4 regions of the Nonomuraea sp. ZG12 genome follow, and region 2 is predicted to be linked to each of the others. Evidence: riboswitches for the same ligand, from Rfam matches in the RefSeq annotation. Region 2 holds a riboswitch; each other region holds the start of a gene.

What was found. Region 2 has a riboswitch for cyclic di-AMP ahead of ACTMTF_RS06105 (D-alanyl-D-alanine carboxypeptidase family protein). Riboswitches for the same ligand answer to the same signal wherever they lie in the genome.
Region 1: it holds a riboswitch for cyclic di-AMP, as region 2 does, so the genes downstream of both, ACTMTF_RS04565 (CHAP domain-containing protein) here and ACTMTF_RS06105 (D-alanyl-D-alanine carboxypeptidase family protein) in region 2, are expected to answer to the same signal.
Region 3: it holds a riboswitch for cyclic di-AMP, as region 2 does, so the genes downstream of both, ACTMTF_RS38005 (coiled-coil domain-containing protein) here and ACTMTF_RS06105 (D-alanyl-D-alanine carboxypeptidase family protein) in region 2, are expected to answer to the same signal.
Region 4: it holds a riboswitch for cyclic di-AMP, as region 2 does, so the genes downstream of both, ACTMTF_RS39030 (C40 family peptidase) here and ACTMTF_RS06105 (D-alanyl-D-alanine carboxypeptidase family protein) in region 2, are expected to answer to the same signal.

The regions. Positions count from the first base shown of each region.
Region 1 is NZ_JBQHCW010000001.1:972,153-975,523, forward strand. It holds gene ACTMTF_RS04560 (aldehyde dehydrogenase family protein) at 1-1,031, shown strand, start outside; cyclic di-AMP (ydaO/yuaA leader) riboswitch at 1,263-1,410, shown strand; gene ACTMTF_RS04565 (CHAP domain-containing protein) at 1,422-2,078, shown strand; gene ACTMTF_RS04570 (fumarylacetoacetate hydrolase family protein) at 2,213-3,052, shown strand; gene ACTMTF_RS04575 (SDR family NAD(P)-dependent oxidoreductase) at 3,057-3,371, opposite strand, start outside.
Region 2 is NZ_JBQHCW010000001.1:1,307,888-1,311,258, forward strand. It holds gene ACTMTF_RS06095 (fumarylacetoacetate hydrolase family protein) at 1-407, shown strand, start outside; gene ACTMTF_RS06100 (maleylpyruvate isomerase family mycothiol-dependent enzyme) at 407-1,129, shown strand; gene ACTMTF_RS06105 (D-alanyl-D-alanine carboxypeptidase family protein) at 1,145-2,062, opposite strand; cyclic di-AMP (ydaO/yuaA leader) riboswitch at 2,076-2,212, opposite strand; gene ACTMTF_RS06110 (MerR family transcriptional regulator) at 2,300-2,707, opposite strand; gene ACTMTF_RS06115 (hypothetical protein) at 2,964-3,341, opposite strand.
Region 3 is NZ_JBQHCW010000022.1:14,503-17,873, reverse strand. It holds gene ACTMTF_RS38015 (hypothetical protein) at 1-84, opposite strand, end outside; gene ACTMTF_RS38010 (hypothetical protein) at 217-444, opposite strand; gene ACTMTF_RS38005 (coiled-coil domain-containing protein) at 624-1,550, opposite strand; cyclic di-AMP (ydaO/yuaA leader) riboswitch at 1,610-1,744, opposite strand; gene galT (galactose-1-phosphate uridylyltransferase) at 1,811-2,890, opposite strand; gene ACTMTF_RS37995 (DeoR/GlpR family DNA-binding transcription regulator) at 2,887-3,371, opposite strand, start outside.
Region 4 is NZ_JBQHCW010000023.1:91,737-95,107, forward strand. It holds gene ACTMTF_RS39020 (RDD family protein) at 1-656, opposite strand, end outside; gene ACTMTF_RS39025 (amino-acid N-acetyltransferase) at 755-1,312, opposite strand; cyclic di-AMP (ydaO/yuaA leader) riboswitch at 1,598-1,749, shown strand; gene ACTMTF_RS39030 (C40 family peptidase) at 1,756-2,757, shown strand; gene ACTMTF_RS39035 (LuxR C-terminal-related transcriptional regulator) at 2,801-3,013, opposite strand; gene lysX (bifunctional lysylphosphatidylglycerol synthetase/lysine--tRNA ligase LysX) at 3,274-3,371, opposite strand, start outside.

The sequences.
Region 1 (3,371 bases), 340 kb from region 2:
CGTCGGGAGAGGGGCTGATCGGGTTCTGGACGCGGCGGCCCATCGGCGTGGTGGCCGGGATCACCGGCTTCAACTATCCGCTGCTGCTGGCCGCGCACAAGATCGCTCCGGCGCTGGCGGCCGGCTGCCCGGTCATCGTCAAGCCGGCTCCCGCGACGCCGCTGGCGACGCTCTGGCTGGTGCATCTGCTGCGCTCGGCGGGCGTGCTGCCCGCCGCCGCGGTGCAGCTCGTCACCGGGGACGTGGAGGTCGGCCGCACGCTGGTGGAGGACCGGCGGATCGGCGCCGTGTCGTTCACCGGCTCGGCCGCCGCTGGGCACGCCATCGCCCGCGCCGCCGCCCCCACCAAGGTGCTGCTGGAGCTGGGCTCGAACGCCGCCCTCGTGGTCGCCGCCGACGCAGATCTGGAGGCCGCCGCCGACGCCGTGGTGCGCGGCGGCTACTACGCCTCGGGGCAGGCGTGCATCTCGGTGCAGCGGGTGCTGGTCGAGGAGGCGGTGCACGAGGAGTTCCTCGGGCTGCTCGCCGCGCGCATGAAGGACGTCGCCGTGGGCGATCCGCGCTCGCCCGGGACGCGGGTGGCGCCGCTCATCGACCCGGCGGCGACGGACCGGGTGCTGGACTGGATCGGATCCTCTGGCGCCAGGCTCGTCACCGGCGGCGTGCGTGACGGCCGGGCCATCGCGCCGACCGTGCTGGCCGACGTGCCCGGCGGGGCCGCCGCCTGGGACGAGGAGATCTTCGGTCCTGTGGTGTGCGTACGGCCGGTGCCCGACCTGGACGCCGCCTTCGCCACGGTCAACGCCTCCCGGTACGGCCTGCACGCATCGGTCTTCACCCGCTCCCTGGCCACGGCGTTCGCGGCGATCGAGCGCATCGAGGCCGGGGGAGTGGTGGTGAACGAGGTGCCGGGCTTCCGCGCCGACAACATGCCCTACGGCGGCGTCAAGGACTCCGGCATCGGCCGGGAGGGCCCGCGGTTCGCCATCGAGGAGTTCACCGTCACGCGAATGGCGATCATCCGGCCCTGAAGGGGCGCGTTTCTGCCCTCGTCAAACCCGGAGAAAGGTAAAGAATGGAGGGCTGAATCCCTTGCGTGACAGGGGATTCCGTGAGGGAGTCAAGCCCTTCACTTGCATCGTTCTATGCCGTTCACTTACCTTTGAGTCATCCGCGGTACACGCCAGGGTCTTTCACATGCCCGCGTGACCGTTTCAATCGCCGAGACCGCGTCTGACCTGTGCCTCTGTTCGATCACAGGTCTGCCGCGGCCGCCGAATCCGCGAAACTCGCGAAACCGGGGACCCACGTATTTCTGGGGTGAATCGGTTGCTCTCTCCTGAGGCATCCGTAGGGCACTTCCACGCCCGAACCCGTCAGCTAACCCGGTAGGCGGCATGGAAGTAAGGAGCACCCCCAGAATGGCAAAGAACATCCTCAAGCGCGCTTATAGCCGGTCCAACATCGTCACCTTCGCTCTTGGACTGAGCGTCGCCGCCGGCGCCACCCTGGGCGGCACCGCCGCCATGGCGGCGGAGCACCCGTCGCAGCAGAAGGCGGTCCCCGCTGCCGAGACCGGCAAGGTCAGCACGCAGACCCTGCTGCGGGTCGCCGAGTCCCAGATCGGTGTGAAGGAGAACGCGGCAGGCGGCGGCACGCCGTACCACAGCTGGTACATGTCCTCCCCGCGCGCGACCGAGACGCTGGCCCGCGACGGCGGCGGCCGGCCGCAGCTGTACGCCAACGCCCCGTGGTGCGCGATGTTCGTCTCCTGGGTCGGCGAGAAGGCCGGCGCCCGGACCTCGGTCGGCTGGGACGCCTACACCGTCACCTACGCCGACTGGTTCAAGGCCAACCAGCGCTGGGGCACCGTCGCCAAGCCCGGCTCCGTGGTCTTCTACGACTGGAACGGCGCCAAGACCACCAGCGCCATCGACCACGTCGGCCTGGTCAAGAAGGACAACGGCGACGGCACGATCACCACGATCGAGGGCAACACCGGCAACGGCAAGGTCGAGGAGCGGGTCCGTCCCACGTCGCAGGTCGTCGGATACGGCTACCCCGAGTTCGCGGCCTGACGCGGGCACAGCACCGGAAAAGCGCTTGAGTAGGCTGCCGGACATGGCGAGCCCGGCGCGGGCACGCCGTGACCTGGACGGGCCCCGGCCGGGGCCCTGACCGGGAGCACTGTTCGCTTGACAGGAAGGCGCTCATGCACCTCGTTCGTTGCTCTCGTTCCTCCCGCTGGGCGGTGCGCGCCGCGGGCGGCGACCGCGCGCTGCCCGCCGGCTTCTCGCTCGGCGACGCGCTCTCCGCCGACCTCGATCACTTCCGTACGCTGCTCGAAGCGGCTTCCGAGCCGATCGACGAGGTGACGCCCGCCGCGCCCGTCGATCCCGACACCGAGGTGTGGGCGGCCGGCGTCACCTACCGGCAGTCCCGCGAGGCCAGGGTCGAGGAGAGCACCGAGCCTGACATCTACCAGCGGGTCTACGACGCCGAGCGCCCCGAGCTGTTCTTCAAGTCGATCGGTCGGCGGGTGCGCGGGCATGACGAGGCCATCGGTGTGCGGCCCGACTCCACCTGGGATGTCCCCGAGCCGGAGCTGGCCGTGGTGGTCACGGCCAGCGGCGAGATCGCCGGCTACACCGTCTGCGACGACGTCAGCTCCCGCTCCATCGAGGGGGAGAACCCGCTTTACCTCCCGCAGGCCAAGATGTTCGCCGGCGCCACCGCGCTCGGTCCCGGCATCCGCCCCGCCTGGGAGGTCCCCGACCCGTACGCCCTGGAGATCGAGATGACGATCTTCCGTGGCGGCGAGGTCACCTGGGAGGGCACGGCCGCCACCTCGCAGCTGCACCGCCGCCTCGACGACCTGGTCGGCTACCTGTTCCGGGCCGACCGTCACCCTCGGGGCGTGATCCTGTCCACCGGCACCGGCCTGGTGCCCGGCCAGGACTTCACCCTGACGCCGGGCGACCGGGTGCGGATCCGGGTCGACGAGGTCGGGACGCTCGCCAACGACGTGTTGCCCGCCATGGAGATCCGCTGACGGCTCACCGGGGCGGGTCGAAGCGGCCGTCTACGGCGGTCCAGCCGCCGTCCACGTAGAGCACCGAGCCGGTGACGAAGCCGGCGGCGTCACCGGCCAGGTAGACCACCGCGCCGGCCATCTCCTCGGCGGTGGCCCAGCGGCCCAGCGCGCTCTTGGCCGCGTACGCGTCGTACCAGGCGGGGTCGTCCTTGATCTGCTGGGTCAGGGGCGTCTCCACCACGCCCGGCGCGATCGCGTTGACCCGCACCCCGTGCGGGCCGAACTCGGCCGCCGCGGTGCGCAGCAGTTGCACGAGCCCGGCCTTCGTCGCCGAATA
Region 2 (3,371 bases):
TCGCCCTGTTCAACGACGTCACCATGCGCGACTGGCAGTACCGCTCGGCGATGTGGTTGCAGGGCAAGACCTGGGAAGGCAGCACGCCGTTCGGCCCGTACCTGGTCACCCCCGACGAACTGCCCGGCGGCACCCGGCCGTCGCTCACCCTGACCGGATCCGTCGACGGCGAGACCGTGCAGCGAGCCGACACCTCGGACCTCGTGTTCGACCCCGTCGACCTGGTGCGCTACGTCTCCACGATCGTCACGCTCAGCCCGGGTGACGTCATCGCCACCGGCACCCCCGGCGGGGTCGGGCACGCCCGGAAGCCCGCCCGGTACCTCGCCGACGGCAGCGTCCTGACCACCGAGATCACCGGACTGGGCCGGTCCGAGGCCAAGGCCGTCGCCGAGTCGGTGGCCTGATGGCCGCGGGCAGGAGCCGCGCCGACAGCCTGCGCTGGACGGCCCAGGGCACCGAGATCTTCTTCGGCGCCCTGGACACCCTGCCGGACGACCGGCTGCTCCGGCGGACGGCGCTCGACGGCTGGACCGGCGGGCACCTGCTGGCCCACGTCGCCGCCAACGCCGACGCGCTGGTCAACTTGGCCCAGTGGGCGCGCACCGGGGAGGAGACGCCGATGTACGCCTCCCCGGCGCAGCGTGACGCCGACATCGAGGCGGGTGCCGCCCGGCCGGCGGCCGAGCTGCGCGCCTGGGCCACGCGGTCCGCCGGCACGCTTCAGGAGCGGCTCGCCGAGCTGGACGAGCGGCAGTGGGCCCGTCAGGTCCGCACCGCCCAGGGCCGCACCGTCCCGGCCGGCGAGATCCCCTGGATGCGGGCCCGTGAGGTCATGGTCCACGCGGTCGACCTGGGCACGGGCGTGGGCTTCGACGCCCTCCCGGCCGACTTCCTCGCCGCCTTGATCGGCGACATCACCGCCAAACGGTCCGGCGCCGGTGACGGACCCGCCCTCACCGTCACGGCCACCGACCACGACGGCGAGTGGTCCACCGCGGGCGCCGGCGGCTCCACCCCGGTGACCGGCACCCTCGCCGGCCTCGCGGCATACCTCTCCGGCCGGGGGACGGACGGCGTCACCGGCCTCGGCGGCCGACCGGCGCCGGAGCTGCCCCGGTGGCTCTAGGACCGCGTGCCGGGCTCATCGGTCGTCGGCGGCCGCCGCCCAGTCCAGCAGGGCCTGCGCGGTCTCGAAGCGGCGGCTGGAGTCGGTCTCGCCGAGGAGCACGCCGATGAGACGGTCGCCGTCGTGCTCGGCCGCGAAGGCGAGGGTGTAGCCCGCGGCCCGGGTGTAGCCGGTCTTCACGCCGAGGACGCCCGGGTTGCCGAGCAGCCGGTTGGTGTTCTTCCAGCTGTACGAGCCGTGCTCGGACGTGGCGCTGACCGAGTGGTAGCGGGTCGAGGTGACCGTCCTGAGGGTCTCGTCGTCCAGCAGCGCCTTGGCGAGCATCGCCTGGTCACGGGCGGTGGAGTAGCCGCCGCCCTGGTACGGCATGCCGTCGGCGTTGACGTACATGGTGTCGTTCATGCCGAGCTCGCGGGCGGTGGCGTTCATCTCGGCGACGAACGTCTTCACGCCCGGCCCGTAAGCGCGGGCGAGCGCGTGCGCCGCGTCGGCCCCCGAAGGCAGCATCAGCCCGTACAGCAGGTCCTCGACGGTGAGGACGTCACCCGCGCGCAGGTAGGCCACCGACGCCCCGCCCTGGGCGCCGTACCGGACGTCCGCAGCGGTGATCTTGACCTTGTCCGTCGGCTTGGCCTGCTTGAGCACGGTGTAGGCGGTCATCGCCTTGGTGATGCTGGCGACCGGCCGGCGCAGGTCGGCCTCCTTGCTGAAGCGCACCTCGCCGCTCTCCGCGTCCATCAGGTACGCGGCGCTGCCGAGCACGGCGGGAGCGTCTGTGACGGGGGATCGGGTCTGGGTGGCGGCCGTGGCGTCGGCGGTGACGGCAGTGGCGGCCGGCGAGGCGGCCTGCGCGGCACCGGCGCCGACGGTCAGGGCGCCGGTGGCGACGGCGAGGCCGAGCAGGGCATGGCTGAGCCGGTTGGTGAGACGCATGAAAAAGGCTAGCTCCTAGCTTCCATACCGCCTACCGGGTTAGCTGACGGGTTCGGGCGTGGAAGTGCCCTACAGCGCGGATATGCGCTGATTCACCCCAGAAAGTGGGTCCCCGGCTCCGCCTGACGGCGGATTAGGCGGCCGCGCGAAGGCACGGTCCGGGCAATGAACAGCAACGGCCGCATGTACGGGACCGCCGCTCGCAAGCCCCAAACGTAGCAAACGGGTATAAATCGGTCAAGAATTGTTATGATCGCCCGCCCACGAGGGGGTCGCACCCCGTGTACGGGGGGCGGAGCAGTGATCCGGGTGCCGGGCGAAATCGATCACCCGGTCCAGCTGGGCGAGAGCATGCTCCAGCTCGGCCATCTTCGCCGCGATGCGGTCGCGCTCGACGGACAGGACGTCGAGGACCTCGGGCGTCGCGGTGCCGGCGTCGACGCAGGGCAGCACGTGCAGGATGGTCCGGCTCGGCAACCCCGCGGCGTAGAAATGCTGGATGAGGCGGACCCGCTGGACCGCGGACTCGGGGTAGCTGCGCTGCCCGCTCGCCGTGCGCTCAGGATCGAGCAGGCCCTGCTCCTCGTAGTACCGCAAGGCCCTGGTGCTCACTCCGGCGCGGCTCGCCACATCCCCGATGCGCACGATGATCTCCTTCGGTGCCGACCTGCCCTTGACGTCAACGTCAACTATCAGCGTAGCCGCGTCGCACGTGACGAGCGGTTGCGCATGAGGAGGAACGCTTCCGCAGGGACATCACCGACCAGATCGCCCTCGCACCGGCGCCAACCGCGGCATCGGCCGCCGGTTCGCCGCGGAGCTCCTGAAGCGCGGCGCGCGGACGGTGTACGCGACCGCCCGCCGCGTCGTACGGACAGCGGGGCCCGGACCGGTGCGCCGCTCAGAGCAGCCGGGGCAGTCCGTAGCGGAGGGCCCGGATGAGGAGGGACCGGGTGAGCCAGCCGAGCCCGGCGGTGAACAGCGGCGCCCAGAACAGCGGGCTGAGGGAGTAGACGATCACGAACACGAGCGGCACCCACGGCTCGTGCACCGCGCGGTACAGCAGGGTGGTCTTACGCAGCCTGATCACGCGGGCGATGTCGGGCAACGCGAAGAACAGCAGGACGGCGACGGAGGCCACCACGCCGCTGGTGAGGCCCTGTGCGATCGCGAAGCCGCCGGCGAAGACCGTGGCCACCCACCACGCGATCTTCCTCAACCACGGCCTGCGCTGCTCGGGATCTGCCGGTACTTCGTCGTATGGGAGTTCGAGGGTCACCCGACCAGCGTAGCCATCCGGAGGTAGGGA
Region 3 (3,371 bases), on a different contig from region 2:
AATGGCCTCTCGCAGCGGAAGTAGTGCCGCTGCGATGCTTCCGTCAGTTCCGGTGAGCAAGGCGTCCACGCGATCGGCGAGCATGCAACTGAAGCACGCGGGGGCCTGGTGCCGGTGCGGCCGCCCGCAACCACGACGGGTGGCGCTAGCTCGCCGCAGTTGGAGCAGGTTACCTTGGCCTGGGTTCGCGGGTAGCAGGTGACGCAGAGTGCGGGCTCACCGTGATCCGGCCTTGCCGGAGTTGATGATGCGGAGCCGGCACGGCGTGCCCGTGAATGCCGCGAACCGCCGGACCAGATCCACCCGGGTCTTGATCGTCGAGGCGGCCGGCAGCCGCTCCCACCCCGTCAGCATCGCGGCGAACACCGCATCCTGCGGGTGCAACGGCACCACGCCGTCCGCGAGCACCAGATGTGCGGCACCCTCCACCGAGACCCGTTGCACCCGAACACCACCTCGCGCCAGATGCGATCCCGTCCGGCGAACCCGGAAAGTGGCAGGCAGTTGGCCACGCACCAACGCACAGGACGACCTCGGCGGACGCCACCCTCACAGACCGACGACCCGCTGAAACGCCTTCTTCAAGAGTGCGAATAGCTCATCAGATGCTACTCGTCCCCTTATCAGTGCATGGAGACGTGCACGTGGTCGTAGTGGTTCTCGGTGACGCTGCCGCGGTCGGACATCGTGCTCCAGCCGGAGCCGTGGTTGATCCGCTGCTTCCAGATGACGTACTTGACGCCGAGCTTGTCGCGGTTGTCGACGGTCCACTCCGCGATGCTGTCGCCGAGCGCGTTGTGGACGGCGCTGGGGAGGCTGCCGCCGGTGCTCATCATGAAGTCGCACGCCCGGCCCAGCGGGTGCTCGCCGCCGCCACCCGAGCGGAAGCAGCCGACCGCGAACGGCAGCTTGAAGTTCTTCTGCAACTGCTCGCGCATCAGCCGGGTGCGGGCGGTGATGTTGTCGGGGCCCGACGGCAGCTGGGGCGCCCAGCTGCCGTCGGAGCGGCGGCCGGTGCTGAACGGGACGAGGTCCTTGAGCTTCTTCTGAATGTCGCCGATGACGTCCTCGGCCTCGTCGCGCTGCTCGGCCACCTCGGCGGTGTCGGCGCTGATGTCGCGGGCCAGCGCCGCAGCCTCGTCCGCGGCGTTCTTCTTCTCGTCGCGCGCGTCGAACACGTCCTGAACCAGGGCCGTCTGATCGGCGGTGACCTGCTCCAGCAGGGCCGCGGCGGCGCCGTCGGGCGGCACCACCAACGCCGGAAGCGGCATGCCGCCGTTCTGATAACGCAGATTGGCGAGCTCGGCGACGCGCCCACGAGCGGCGGTGAGCGCCTCCTCGGCGGCGGCGAGCCGTTTCTCGGCCGCCTCGGCGGCCTGCTTGGCCTTGGCCAGCTCGACCCGCTTGAGGTTGTAACGCTCGATGAGCTTGTCGACCTTCTGGTTCAGCCCTTTGAGCTCGTTACGGAGCTTGGCCTCGGTCGGTTTGGGCTCAGCGGTGGTGGTGGTGACGGTGGTCGCGGACGACACCGTCGCTGGAATGAAGATCACCGCCGCCACGCTGATGACGCCAATGGCAAGGTGCGCGGGGGACGCTGCCGCCACGAACGGGTTCCTCTCCCTCAGCCGACCGGGTTAGCTGACGGGTTCGGGTCAGAGAGCTCCCTACCACCGAAGTGGATTCACCCCAGATGCGGTGGGTCCCCGGCTCCAGGCGACTCGCCCGGATTAGGCGTGGCACAGCGTTACGGCCGTGCCTCAAGGGATATTAGTGGTAGATCCCGGGTAACGCGACTCCAATCGGAAATCAATCAGTGATCTACCTGTGATCGAAGCATGTTCGCGGCCTCTTCCGGGGGCACGTCGTTGACGAAGGCGCCCATGGCCGACTCCGATCCTGCCAGGAACTTCAGCTTGCCGGGCGCCCGCCGGATGCTGAACAGCTCCAGGTGCAGATAGCCCAGCTCACGGTCCTGCCGCACCGGCGCCTGGTGCCAGGCGGAGATGTACGGCATCGCGACGTCGAACAGGCCGTCCAGGGCCCTCAGGACCGAGGTGTAGAGCGGCGCGAAGGCGGACCGCTCGGCCTCCGACAGCGCGGCCAGGTCCGGCACCTGCCGGTGCGGGTAGAGGTGCACCTCGAACGGCCAGCGGGCGGCGGCGGGCACGAAGGCCGTCCACAGCTCGTTCGCCGCCACCACCCGAGGCCCGGCCCGCTCGGCGTCGAGCACGTCGGCGTACAGGTTGCGGCCCTGATGCCGCTCGGCGTACCGGCGGGCGGCGGCGAGCTGCAGCTTGGTCCTGGGAGTCACGTACGGGTAGGCGTAGATCTGGCCGTGCGGGTGGAAGAGCGTGATGCCGATCTCCTCGCCGCGGTTCTCGAAGCAGAAGACCTGCTCCACGCCCTCGATCGCGGACAGCTCCGCCGTGCGGTCCGCCCAGGCCTCCATGACCAGCTCGACCTGCTCGTCGGAGAGCCGGGAGAAGGAGGAGGAGTGCTCGGCGGTGAAGCACACCACCTCACACCGTCCCAACCCCGGCCGGACTTCACTCAGCCCGCCCGCTTCCTCATAAGAGCCGATATTTCCGGAAAAGGACGGGAAGCGGTTCTCGAACACCACCACGTCGTAGTCGTGCGCCGGGATCTCCGACGACCGGGTGTCGGACGACGGGCAGAGCGGGCATTCGTCGGCCGGAGGCAGGAACGTACGCGTCTGCCGGTGCCCCGCCATCGCGATCCACTCTTCGGTCAGCGGGTCGTAGCGCAGCTCGGAGGCCACCGGCCGCGGCCCGAGGGGCCGCCGGTCGATCGCGCTCCGGTCGGCGTCGTCGCGCCGGTCGAAGTAGATCAGCTCCCGGCCGTCGGCCAGATGGGTGATGGTGCGCTTCACTGCGAGCCCTCCGCGATGATCAGTTCGCCGGCCCGTTCGGCCAGCTCCATACGTGCGTCCTCGGGCAGCCCCGCGTCGCTGATGACCACGTCGGCCTCGGTCAGCTCGGCGATGGTGCTGATGCCGATCGTGTTCCACTTGGTGTGGTCGGCCGGTACGACCAGCCGGTGCGCGGCGGTCACCAGCTCCCGGTCCGTCTCGGACTCGAGCAGGTTGGGCGTGGTGAACCCGGCCCGCGCGCTCATTCCGTGCACGCCCAGGAAGAGGGTGTCCACGTGCAGCCGGCGGATCGCCGCCACGGCCACCGGGCCGACCAGCGCGTCGGAGGGCGTGCGGACGCCGCCGGTGAGCACCACGGTCCGGTCGGCGCGGGGGTTGCGATGGAAGACGTCGGCGACCGGGACCGAGTTGGTGATCACCGTGAGCTCGGGCACTCCGATCAGGTGGTGGGCCAGCGCCCACGTCGTGGTGCCCGCCGAGA
Region 4 (3,371 bases), on a different contig from region 2:
TGACCATAACCCTGCTGCCCAGAAGACGGCTGCTGGCCATAGCCCTGCTGCTGCCCGTAAGCCTGCTGCCCCGAAGGCGGCTGCTGACCGTAGCCTTGCTGCTGCCCGTAGTCAGGCTGCTGCTGGCCATAGTCGGGCTGCTGCTGGCCGTAGCCCTGCTGCTGTCCATAGCCCTGCTGCTGGCCGTAATCCGGCTGGGGCTGCTGTGCGTAGCCCTGCTGGCCGTAAGCCTGCTGCTGCTGCCCATAGTCCGGCTGAGAGGCCGGCTGCTGGCCATAGTCGGGCTGCCCATACTGCGGCTGCTGACCATAACCCTGCTGCCCAGAAGACGGCTGCTGGCCGTAGGCCTGCTGCTGCCCGTAACCCTGCTGACCCGACGGCGGCTGCTGGCCGTAGCCCTGCTGCTGCCCGTAGTCGGGCTGCTGCTGGCCATAGCCCTGCTGCCCGTACTGCGGCTGCTGGCCGTAGCCCTGCTGCTGCTGTTGCCCGTACTGGGGCTGCTGGCCATAGGCGTCGTCGGCCCGGTAGCCGACGATGGTCACGTCGGGGTCGGGCTCGCCCTGCTGGCGTCCCGTGTTCTGCCCGTATTCAGGATGTCCGTACGGCGGGTTGTCGCCGGAGTTGTCCTGAGGATACGGCGGCTGTCCTGTGCTCACCGTGTCACCTCGCTTCGAGTGCGCATGTGGCACGTGTCAGGGCACATGCCTGTCCTGGCCCAAGGTATCGACATAGGTATCAACAATCACCTTTCCTGTCAGTCAAGGACCTCGTCACCCGATGCCAGGTGGAGCAGCATACGCGTGTTGCCCAGGGTGTTCGGCTTGACGTGCTCCAGGTCCAGGAACTCGGCCACGCCTTCGTCGTAGGAGGCCAGCAGCTCTGCATAGACCTCAGGTGAGACCGGGGTGCCCTGGATGATACGGAACCCGTGCCGGGCGAAGAAATCGACCTCGAAGGTGAGGCAGAAAACGCGCTGCAGCTCCAGCTTCCTGGCGGTGCCGAGGAGAGCCGAGACGATCCGGTGGCCGATGCCCAGGCCCCGGGCCTCCGGGTGGACGGCGACCGTGCGGATCTCCGCCAGGTCCTCCCAGAGCACGTGCAGGGCGCCGCAGCCGACGACCTCGCCGCCGCGCTCGGCCACCCAGAACTCCTGTACGTCTTCGTACAGGGTGACGGTCGCCTTCTCCAGCAGCCGATGTCCGGCGCCGGCATAGGTGTCGACCAGGAGCTTGATGGTCCGGACGTCCGGGGTCCTGGCGCGCCGGACGACGACCTCTGTCTCTGGGACCGTGAGTTCGGCGACCTGCTCCATGGACATCCAGCGTACAGATGTCATTACGGCTCAGCCCTAACTCTCACCTCTGCCCCATCCTGTGACCTCTCGTGTTCGGGTGAGCACGCTCGGATTTGCACGGTTCCTACAGTCCCATCCCCCGACGAACCTAGGGCAAAGGGGACATAAATCCTTTTCTGTACGGGGTGCCACGAGATCACCTTGTGACCCTTCGGTTGTGAAACCTCTACAGACTCTGCAGTTCCGGTTGAGCAGGAACCTGGAGTGCATTAGTGTCCAGCGACGATGTCCCCCGCGATTCTCGTACGGGACGCGCCCAATCCCCGCAGGGGAGCCGGGGAACCACAAGTGGTGCCCGCACAGCACCACCAGGGGTGAATCCGAGTTTCGGCTCGGTAGGGCTGCTTCCGGCCCGAACCCGTCAGCTAACCCGGTAGGCGTCGATGGAAGGAGCTCGGTCGGTGAAGCGCAGCGGGACCAAGGAGAAACGGGTCCTCCGGCTCGGCGTTGTCGGCGTGACGGTCGCCGCCCTGCTCATGGCCGGCCCGCCCGGCTCCGCCGCCGCCGACCCGAAGCCCTCGCTCAAGCAGCTCTCCAAGCAGGTCGAGGAGATGCACGTCGAGATCGAGACGCTGACCGAGAACTACAACGGGCAGCGCGAGAAGCTCAAGGCGGCCCAGAAGTCCGCGCAGAGCGCCAAGAGGACGCTGGCCGTCAGTGAGGCCGAGCTGACCGCCAAGCGCTCCAAGGCGATGGTGCTCGCGCAGAACGAGTACATCACCGGCGGGCTCGGCAACGCCCTGACCTTCGCCGGTTCGATGGACCCCGAGAACTATCTCGACCGGGCCGCCACCACCTACGCGCTCCAGCAGCAGCAGGGCGAGGAGGTGGTCCAGCTCACCAAGGCCATGAAGGCGGCCGAGCGGGCCAGAGCGGGCGCCAAGGCGCGGATCGACGAGGTGACGGAGATCGTCAAGGATCTCGACACCAAGCGCGACAAGATCGTCAAGATGGTCGCCAAGGTGGAGAGCAGCCTCTTCAAGCGCGCGCTCGGCGAGGCCGGCCGCCCGGGCACCCCCGCCACCCGCGTCAGCCTGCCCATCCCCGGCTCCGGCAAGGCCGCGCAGGCCGCGCAATGGGCGCTCACCCAGCAGCTCAAGCCCTACATCTGGGGCGCCGAAGGCCCACGCGGCTACGACTGCTCGGGCCTGGTGATGGCGGCCTACCAGCGCGTGGGGATCTCGCTGCCGCACTACACCGGTGACCAGTGGACCGCCGGCAGGCACATCCCCAAGGAGGAGCTGCGCCCCGGCGACCTGGTCTTCTTCTACAGCGACCTGCACCACGTGGGCATCTATCTGGGCGGCGGCATGATGGTGCACGCGCCGCGGACCGGTGACGTGGTACGCATCGCGTCGCTCGACCGGCGCCCCTACGCCGGAGCCGTGCGCATCGCTGACTAGATCACCTAGCGCTGGATCGCCTCACGCTGGATCACCTCGCGGGCTAGATCAGCTGTCGGCGTGCCGCCCAGGCCACCGCCTCGATCGCGGTGGCCACGCCGATGCGGTCACAGATCCCCCGCAGTCTTCGGCGCACCGTCCGCCCGCTGATGTCCAAGCGCCGTCCCACCCGATCCACCGTTACCCCCTTGGCGAGCTCGGCCAGCAATGCCAGATCGGCATGGCTGAGCTCAACGCCTTCAGTGAGCACATTCATCGGGAGCCCTCCCTCCCACCAACAGCACGACTCGGAGACGTCATTGATCCGAGCGAGGCTGCTCGTCCCGCCAGACGGTAAACGCATGCGGGAAAGGTCGTCAAGCACGAGATCGGCATGACTCGACGCGCCTCGCCGCAGCTGAAGTACTCGCTATATGTCGGCAAATATCGGGGCGCAATGATCGCGGTGGTGACACCTGCACAGCTTCGCTCCGCCGTCCCGCGCGGACGGCGGAGCCGCTGTCGGAAAGAGCCCGCTCAGCCGGTCGGTCTCACCAGCGGGAACAAGATCGTCTCGCGGATGTTACGACCGGTGAACGCCATGACCATGCGGTCGATGCCGGCGCCCATGCCAC